Microbulbifer sp. A4B17: one gene and its partner. The protein of the gene in region 1 interacts with the protein of each later gene in a pairwise test. Links are inferred from orthologs where the notes say so. Each region holds a gene or a part of one and is shown on either strand. Other genes may lie near its edges.

Evidence for each region.
Region 2: the proteins of kdsB (region 1) and BTJ40_RS09790 interact in binary tests that used the Escherichia coli proteins (3 or more experiments, as listed by UniProt). The link is inferred for Microbulbifer sp. A4B17 from one-to-one orthologs.

What each region holds. Positions count from the first base shown.
Region 1 is NZ_CP029064.1:2,759,856-2,765,489, forward strand. The notes cover bases 1,527-4,523. They hold kdsB (3-deoxy-manno-octulosonate cytidylyltransferase), read right to left. Parts: upstream 3,411-4,523; coding sequence 2,643-3,410; downstream 1,527-2,642. Other genes in these bases: murB (UDP-N-acetylmuramate dehydrogenase), read right to left, coding at 1,615-2,631; lpxK (tetraacyldisaccharide 4'-kinase), read right to left, coding at 3,400-4,434; msbA (lipid A export permease/ATP-binding protein MsbA), read right to left, coding at 4,444-4,523. Outside these bases: excinuclease ABC subunit UvrC, read right to left, coding at 1-382; BTJ40_RS12320 (response regulator), read right to left, coding at 428-1,081; more of msbA, read right to left, coding at 4,524-5,634. UniProt on the Escherichia coli protein: Activates KDO (a required 8-carbon sugar) for incorporation into bacterial lipopolysaccharide in Gram-negative bacteria.
Region 2 is NZ_CP029064.1:2,171,665-2,175,774, reverse strand. What follows is about bases 1,268-4,110. They hold BTJ40_RS09790 (TetR/AcrR family transcriptional regulator), read right to left. Parts: upstream 3,063-4,110; coding sequence 2,472-3,062; downstream 1,268-2,471. Other genes in these bases: metH (methionine synthase), read left to right, coding at 3,283-4,110; BTJ40_RS09795 (NADP-dependent oxidoreductase), read right to left, coding at 1,321-2,352; BTJ40_RS09800 (type 1 glutamine amidotransferase domain-containing protein), read right to left, coding at 1,268-1,287. Also shown: Fe-S biogenesis protein NfuA, read right to left, coding at 1-498; more of BTJ40_RS09800, read right to left, coding at 607-1,267. UniProt on the Escherichia coli protein: Involved in response to both electrophiles and reactive chlorine species (RCS). Represses the transcription of the nemRA-gloA operon by binding to the NemR box.

The sequences.
Region 1 (5,634 bases):
CGAAGTATCTACCCTTCTTGCGCTTGGCGCCGCGATGAAAAGCGATGCGGGGAGAAGTATCATTACTTGAAAGAAAGATATAAGGATACCCCTTATCATCCTTCAGCATCACATTGTATGGAGGCCGCTGGGACTTGATCAGGCTTTGCTCAAGAACCAGCGCTTCGGTTTCACTGCGCGTCACAGTGACTTCGATATGTCTAATGCGCTGCACCAGCGCCATTGTTTTTGTCGTAAGCCCTGAGCTGCGAAAATAACTCGATAGACGATTGCGGAGGTTCTTCGCCTTTCCCACGTAGAGAATTTTATTTTCGGCGTCGAACATCTGATAGACGCCGGGCTTACGAGTTACCGTCGCGAGGAAACGCTTGCTGTCGAACATCTGGCAACCGGCCTCAATATATTGGAAAGATCAGCCACTTTTCAATTAAAGTGCAGCTTCTGGATCGAGAATCTGATGTTTAACCGCGAGAATTGTCAACTCCACATCACTATTAATATCCAATTTCTCAAAAATCCTATAGCGATAACTATTCACTGTTTTAGGGCTGACCGAAAGAGACTTTGCAATCTCAGCAACCTTGGCGCCATTGACAATCATATCTGCTGTCTGCAACTCCCTTTTGGATAGTTTCTCAAATGGAGATTGCTGCTCATCCTGGCCACTGACACTGCGCATTGCCATTTTGGTTGCCATGGAATTACTGATAAACACACCACCTGAAACAACAGTGCGTATCGCGCGGACCATTTCTTCAAGGTCCGCTCCCTTGGTGACATATCCCATAGCCCCAGCCTGCATCAAACGGCCAGGGAACAAATCATCATCGAGTGCACTTACCGCTATAACCTTCACCCCAGGGCACCGCTGAAGTAGTTTTCTTGTCGCTTCCAGGCCACCCATACCCGGCATTTTCACATCCATCAGAATGACATCAACTTCGCACCGGCGAACAAACTCCAGAGCTTCCTCGCCACAATTTGCCTCTCCGGCGACTTCTATATCCTCAACATCACCCAGCATGCGCGAAATGCCCATTCGCACAAGATCGTGATCATCCACCACTAAGACTTTGATCAAGTTATCCCCAACTACGGATAAGTGCAGTGGCTACGCCGCGTGTACATCCCCTACGCACGAGCTCTGTGAACTGCGTTCTTCTTTTTTGCTCACGGTGAAACTACCCCGTGTAGGTCCCCCCCGGAACCCAATCGCAACATACCAGACAAAAACCCTACTGCAAAGCAGAAGCACCGTTTCAAATTCTGCCGATCAGACATTTGGCCACAGGATACTGCGGCCTTTATAACATTTAATTATAGCGTAAAAACGTACCAATTAATTTTTCTGCGATCAAGATAGGCTGTTCCGCAAAATTTGCGATTGCAGATTCACTTTATCGCAGAAAATATTTATGAAAGAAATCGAAATAAGAAAAAATAAAAGAAGTTGATTTTGTTATAACAAGATAATCGTCAACAATTAGAATAATCCCCTATTCAAGCTCGCCCCAAACGCCCTGCCGCAAGTCAGCAAATCATATATTTCTATTGGGTACTTATGCTTGAGGGTCAGCTAAGGAAACGGAAGGGAGAGGATGGGCTCAGAATAGCTCACGGGTAATAGCGCGGTTCGGGCTCCAAAGTAACCCCAAATTTATCTTGCACGTCAGAGGCTATGGCACGAGCAAGTCTTGTTACTTCATCACCACGACCGCGACCTGGATTGACTAACACTAACGCCTGTTGGTGGTGAACACCTACCGCCTCGTGCCGCCTGCCCCGCCAGCCAGCGCGATCAATCAACCAGCCCGCTGCCAGCTTCCAACCTTCACCGCTGGCATATGCCACCAAGTCCGGGTGTTCCGACTTAAGACTGTGATAAATATCTGCATCCACCACAGGGTTTTTAAAAAAGCTACCCGCATTGGGAATTAAATCAGGCAACGGCAATTTACTATTTCGGATGTCGATAACGGCAGTAGCAATCTGCGCCGGTGTCAAGGAATCACAATCCCATCCTTGCTCAGTGATAAATTGTTGCAGTGCTGGATAGGAAACCTTCGGCTGCCAATCTTGTGCGAGGCGAAGTTTGACCTGAGTAATAATATACTGATCGCGCAGCTGTCCTTTAAAGACGCTGTCCCGGTAATCAAACTCACAATCCGATGCAGAAAAGTTATGCAACGTACCTGTAGAAATTTCCATGGCCTGTAAACTGCAAAAGCAATCACACAACTCTACACCGTAAGCACCAATATTTTGAATGGGGGCCGCCCCCACTTTACCTGGAATTAGCGCAAGGTTTTCCAAGCCTCCCATACCCTGTTCAACTGAGGACATTACCAACTGGTGCCAACCCTCCCCAGCCGCCGCCTCAATGATACCGCCGCGGCCACTGGGAGTAACAGTCAACCCAAGCAGCGCGACCTGAATGGCGAGCCCAGGAAAATCTCCCGTCAATACGATATTACTGCCTCCACCTAACGGCAAGATAGGCAAGCGTTTCTGCTGTGCAAAGCTCAATGCCTCGCGCAACTCATCCAGCGTTTCCACACGTGCAAAGAACGCGGTGTTCGCTGAAATCGCCAGAGTGTTGTGGGGCTGTAAATCGATATTGGCTTCAATCATTAGTTTCTACATCAAGCCAGGGTTTCGCGCATACGCTGAAGATCCTGCTCAGTATCTACGCCTCCCGGTACCTCTGCACAAGCATCAGCCACGTGAATTTCCTGGTCGTGATACAGGAAGCGCAGCTGCTCCAAAGCCTCGAACTGCTCCAGCGGGGCTATAGGCCAGGAGACAAACTGGCGCAGTAGTGCAACACGGTAAGCATAGATACCGATATGACGGCGAGGTTCCAACCCCTTAGGTAATTCACTGCTATCCATGGCAAATGCATCCCGTGGCCAGGGGATTGGTGCCCGGGAAAAGTACCTGGCCAGGCCGCTCTCAGTTGTCACTACTTTAACGATATTCGGGTTGCGGAAATCTTCCACTGAGTGTATTGGCTCTGCCAGCGTCGCCACTCCGGCTCTCTCGCTCGCCGCCAGATTTTCAGCGACTTGATTTATCACCTGCGCCGGTATCAGGGGCTCATCGCCCTGCACATTGACCAGGATGCGATCCTCCGCCAGGCCGAGGTTTAGGGCCACCTCCTGTAACCGATCAGTCCCCGACGCATGCTCCGCCGATGTCATACAGACTTCAGCACCAAAACCGTGAGCCACCTCCGCTACACGCATATCATCGGTAGCGATAACTACCCTGTGTGCAGCACTTTCACGAGCGCGCAAGTAAACGTGCTCCACCATCGGCTTACCGCCGATATCCGCCAGAGGCTTACCTGGCAGGCGGCTGGAACCAAAGCGTGCGGGAATAATTACATCGAAAGAAGAGTTACTTTTCATTTTCAGAAAACTGTTGCAAGTGCTTGTGCACTTTTTGGTAAAAAAGGTCCGGCAGCTTTGCCCGGACTTCGAGTGCCCACCAGTGACTTTCCCAAAAGTCGCGGCACTTCACCGCATCTTTCATAGTCATGATCACAGGGGTTTGCCCATCGAAATGCAGTTCCTGGGGACTGAACTGGTGGTGGTCATCAAAAGGTTGCTCTGTCACATCGAAACCCAAAGTTTCCAACGAGTGGAAAAATCGCTTGGGATTGCCGATCGCTGCAACACCGTGACAAGGTCCCACCTCAGGCCCTGAAGGCAGGCGCAATGTGGAAGTTTGGTCGAGGTTAAACTGGTGCCAGCAGGAGGGCTCCAGTGTCATTTCAAACTCCAAAAGCCCATCGCACTGATCCCTGACCCCCGCTTCGGGTTCTCCGTTACTCACCAGCATATCGACACTGTGCAATCGAGTTGCCGGTTCCCTCAGGGGCCCTCTGGGCAGCATATGGCCATTGCCCAAACCGCGATGGCCGTCGACCACACAAATTTCATAGCTGCGCCAGAGACTATAGTGCTGTAGCCCATCGTCAGACAAAATAACATCGCACTGGTGGTAGTCGATCAGGGCTTGTGCCGCCTCGGTGCGCTTGGGAGAAACCATCACCGGCACACCGGTAATAAGGTGCAGCATAAGCGGCTCGTCGCCGGACTCCAACGGATGGGACTGAGCAGTCACCTGATAGGGGTATTTTTCAGCCCGACCTCCATAGCCGCGACTGATAATCCCCGGGTTGCGACCCCGCTCTTTCAGCCAGCGAGCCAGCTCCGCCACCAGTGGCGTCTTGCCCGCACCGCCAACGGTAATATTACCTACCACAATGACAGGAACAGACAAGGGTTCCGGCGGAGTACGGGAACTCATCACCCGGCGCCGCTTGCTAACCCCCCCATAGAGCAGTTCCAACGGAGTGAGCAAGGAGAGCGAGCGACCTTTACCGGCTTCCGGGTACCAGCGCTTGTTAAACCAGTCTTCCAGTGACATCCAGGTGCCCTACCCCATTGTTTGCTGCTGTAGCAGAGACGCGTATCGCCCACCTTGGGCGAGGAGCTCTGCATGATTTCCACTCTCAACAATACGCCCCTTCTCCATCACCAAAATACGATCAGCACTTTCAATCGTACTCAGGCGATGGGCGATAACAAACGTAGTGCGGTTTTTCATGACTTCGGCCAGAGCAGCCTGAATATGGCGCTCCGACTCATTATCCAGTGCGGAAGTAGCCTCATCCAGGATCAATATGGGGGCATCTTTAAGCAGGGCGCGAGCGATAGACAAACGCTGCCTCTGACCACCGGAAAGCATCTGTGCATTATCTCCCAATACCGTATCCTGCCCCTGGGGCAGCTCTTCGATAAACTGGGCAGCATGGGCCTGCTCTATAGCGCGCAGTACGTTTTCCTTGGGCGCATATTCAAGCTCACCATAGGCAATATTGCGGTAGACAGTGTCATTAAACAGAACGATATTTTGCGAGACCATACTGATATGGCGGCGTAAATCTTTAAGCTGCACTTTCGATATATCAGCGCCGTCAACCAGGATACGCCCCCCTGTCAGCTCATAAAATCGAGCGAGCAGGCTTACCAGGGTACTCTTTCCGGAGCCAGATGCCCCCACCAGGGCCACCGTTTCCCCCGGGTTAACCGAGAAACTGATATCCGAAAGCACTCTCGGCGCAGCCGGGTCGTAGCTAAACTCAAGCCCTTCGAAAGACACATTACCCCTCACTGGCTTAGGTAACTCAGCATCACCGCCCTGGGGCTCCTTCGGAGCATCCATGACTTCGAAGATACTCTCCGCTGCAGCTATACCTTTCTGAATATCGGCAAATATCTCGGAGAGGCTGCGCACCGGCTTGGCCAGGGATGCCGCTGCACCAATATAAGCGGCAAAAACACCAGCTGTCATGGACTCAACCATGCCGGGAGCTAGCGCCAGCCAAACGATGGTTGCGGTAGACAGGCCCACCAGGATTTGAATCACTGAAACACTGGCATTATTTGCCACTACCAGCTTCATAAACTGCCGGCGGTTATTATCACTGGCAGAGAGAAAGCGGGATTTCTCATAGTCCTGCCCTCCGTACATACGCACCACTTGGTAGCCATTGATCGCTTCCTGGGTCACATGGGTAACGTCGCCCATGGAGTTCTGGATGCGATGACTCAATTTGCGGAAGCG
Region 2 (4,110 bases), 590 kb from region 1 along the record:
CTCTTTCAAGGTCATATCCACCATGCCACAGCCCTGGCAGCCGCCACCAAACTTCAGCACAGCAAACATATCCTCGGTCACTTCTACCAGGCTTACCTGACCTCCGTGTGAAGCCAGCCCGGGATTTACATCGTTATACAAAACGTAGTTGATGCGATCCTGAATGGGACTGTCATCGGTGATTTTGGGCATCCGGGAATTGGGGGCGCGGATAGTCAGCTGCCCACCCATCTTATCCGAGGAGTAATCGACCCGAGCATCATCCAGATAGGGAACACTGCGACCTTCGAAGTAAGCTTTGAGACCGTTCATTTCCAACATCACATCACCTTCTTCCTCCTCTCCCGGGCGGCAGTAGGCGATGCAGGTCTCGGCATTGGGTGTGCCGGGACTGGAAACAAACATGCGAATAGCAATACCCTCGCAGTCCTGTTTAGCCAGCAGCTCCTTCAGGTATTCCTGAGCGGGTTCGGTAATAGTGACATTCAAATCAGACATATAGGCTCTCAAATAACCAAGCTTCTTTGTCGGGTATTCTACTCTCAGAAAGACTCAAGGGAAACCGGTGAGTTAGAAGCTGTTTGACCAACCGGCCTCACCACTGCTCTATGCGGGGATAAACCCCATAAGAGTCTGGGCAGTTTCCGCTGAGGATGCCGGATTCTGACCAGTGACCAGCTTGCCGTCTACAGCTACATGAGGAGCCCAATCATCTCCTTTCGAGTAGATTCCGCCATTCTGTTTGAGCATATCCTCAACCAGAAACGGCACCACATCCACCAGCTCTACTGCCGCCTCTTCTGAGTTGGTGAACCCCGTCACTCCTTTCCCTTTCACCAAATAGGCACCATCTTGACGACGTGTGTGGCGGAAAATGCCCGGCGCATGGCAAACGGCGCCGATCGGCTTATCTGCCGCGAAAAAGTGCTCAATCAGGGCAATGGAGTTAGGGTCCTCAGCTAAATCCCACAGTGGACCATGTCCGCCTGGATAGAAGACTGCATCAAAGTCAGCTGCGTTCATGTCAGACAGCTTGTGGGTATTAGCCAAAAGCTGTTGAGCATCAACATCGGACTGGAAGCGATGAGTCGCCTCCGTCTGAAAGTCCGGCTCATCACTCTTAGGGTCTAGAGGTGGCTGCCCACCTTTGGGGGAAGCCAGGGTCACTTCAGCGCCAGCATCCTTGAAGATGTAATAAGGTGCAGCAAACTCCTCCAGCCAAAAACCCGTTTTCTTACCGGTATTACCCAGCTCATCGTGGGAAGTTAGAACCATCAGTATTTTCATATTTCTGTCCCTATAAACTTTGTCAGCTTTGCTTCAATCATCATTCCCAACACGCACAACTAACTTGCCGAAGTTCTGGCCTTCCAGCAGTCCGATAAAGGCGCTCGGCGTTTCCTCCAAGCCCTCAACCATATCCTCAAGATATTTGACACTGCCTTCAGCAACCCACTGACTCAATGTGCGCACGGCTTCATGGAAGCGCTCGTAGTAATCGAAAATAATAAAGCCCTGTATTTTTAAGCGCTTGGTCAGCACATCCCTCATTAGCAGGCTGGTGCGATCCGGGCCTTGCGGCAGTGATGTCGCGTTGTATTGGGAGATAAGCCCGCATACCGGAATCCGTGCGAAGTCATTTAATAGCGGCTGCACAGAATCAAACACTTTGCCACCGACACTTTCAAAGTAGATATCGATTCCTTCTGGACAAGCCGCTGCCAGCTGCTCGGCAAAATCTTCGGCACGGTGGTCCAAACAGAGGTCAAATCCCAATTCTTCGACGGCATATCGACATTTTTCCTCGCCACCCGCCACACCGATTACCCGGCACCCCTGCAACTTTCCGATTTGTCCAACCGTGGCACCCACTGGGCCGGTAGCCGCTGCCACCACCAGTGTCTCTCCCTCTTTGGGTTCACCAATTTCCAGCAAACCAAAATAGGCGGTAATTCCCGGCATGCCCAATACACCCAGTGAAAAAGAGGGGTAATCCGGATGCTTACCCAGGTTAATCAGACCGGTGCCATCAGAGATGGCATAGTCCTGCCAACCGCTATAACTCAATACCCAGTCCCCTTCCTCAAACCCTTCCAATTGGGATTCAACTACACGGCTCACTGTTCCACCCACCATGGTATCGCCCAGTGCTACTGGCTCGGCGTAGGACTTCGCATCACTCATTCGCCCTCTCATATAAGGGTCGAGTGAGAGGTATACCGTGCGCAACAACACTTCACCGGCTTCCGGCTTTGCCACAGGGGCATGCTCTAAGCGGAAGTTATCTGTCGTCGGGGAACCTTCAGGGCGGGATGCCAATACCAGACGGCGGTTTATATCGCTCGATTGCATTCTCTATTCTCCATAACTTCGTAAAATGGAAGTCAAAGTCGCCAAATTAGACCGGTCGTCTATAAAGGCGCCATAAAAATACCCGCAACGGTTTCCCCCTCGCGGGCTCAGTTAAAAACTCAGTGTTTTCCCAGTATCTCCTGGGTCGCCAGCATCGCCTCTGCCATTGGCATATCGTTGCGATTTAGCTTGGCCAACAGGCTGGCCCCCAGCCACAGCTGGTACAGGGAAGCTGCGGTGGCACGGGCATTTAGAGTGGCTGGCAGAGAACCGTCTTCCCCTGCCAGCTCGATGCAGTCCTGAAGCTTCTGAATAATATGCTCAGTTCCATCTCTGAGGATAATCCGCATCGATTCAGACAGGTCTGCCACCTCAGCGCTAAGCTTAACCACCAGGCAGCGGTGAGCATCGTAACGCTCCCCACTACTCTTCTGCCAAGCATCAAAATAGGCCAATAAATTATCGGCGGCAGATTGATCCCTGGAGGAAAAGCCAGCGTCCATCAGTTCCAGGTAGCTGCGAAAATAATCTTCCAGCAGAGCCTCGCCAAATTGCTCCTTGGACTTAAAGTAGTGATAAAAGGACCCCTTTGGCACACCAGCGGTTTTGAGAATTTCACTCAAACCCACACCGGAGAAACCTTTTACCGCCATCACGGTATAACCGGTATCCAACAAATGTTGGCGAGTATCTTCATAGCTGCTTTTCATGCCTAGCACTCTACGCAAAACTAGACCGGTCGTCTAGGGATTTATAGTGATCAGGCGCTGTGAAGTACCTATAAATTGCTCAACTTTAATCAAAACTGCTCTGTTATTGTGGTGGAACAACCAAAAAGGCGTAAGTCGCAGCCAGTGAGTGGACGTGACTGTGCTAAGATTGGCGCCATTCCCACCATCGGCAAAAGATCGACAATATAAGGATTGGTAAATGTCCCAGCAGTCCCGCGACCAACGTCTCGAGCAAATTAATGCCGCGCTTGCGCAGCGTATCCTGATCCTGGATGGCGCTATGGGGACGATGATCCAGAGGGAGAAGCTGGAAGAGGCCGATTACTGCGGTGAGCGCTTCGCCGACTTCCCTCGCGACTTGAAAGGCAATAACGACCTGCTGAGCCTGACCCGCCCGGAGCTGATCGAAAAGATTCACCGGGAGTACCTTGAGGCGGGCGCGGACATTATCGAAACCAATACTTTTAACGCAACCCAGCTGTCCCAATCTGATTACGATATGGAACACCTGGTGGTAGAGATCAACCGGGCCTCCGCAGAGATCGCGCGCCGTGCAGCAGATGCACTCTCTACCCCAGAGCGCCCGCGCTGGGTAGCCGGGGTCATCGGCCCCACTTCCCGCACCGCCAGTATTTCACCAGACGTCAATGATCCAGGGGCACGCAATGTCACTTTCGATGAGCTGGTAGAAAACTATGTAGAAGCGGGCCGCGCTTTGGTCGAAGGCGGCAGCGACCTGATCTTAATCGAAACCATTTTTGACACCCTCAATGCCAAGGCCGCTATCTATGCCATGCAGCAGCTCTTTGAGGAGCTGGGTTTCGAACTGCCGATTATGATTTCCGGCACCATTACCGATGCCTCCGGCCGCACCCTTTCCGGCCAAACGACCGAAGCTTTTTACTATTCTGTTGCCCATGCAAAACCAATTTCTGTGGGGCTTAACTGCGCACTGGGAGCCACCGAGTTACGCCCTTACGTAGAAGCCCTCTCTGGCGTATGCGCCTCCTATGTCTCCGCGCACCCT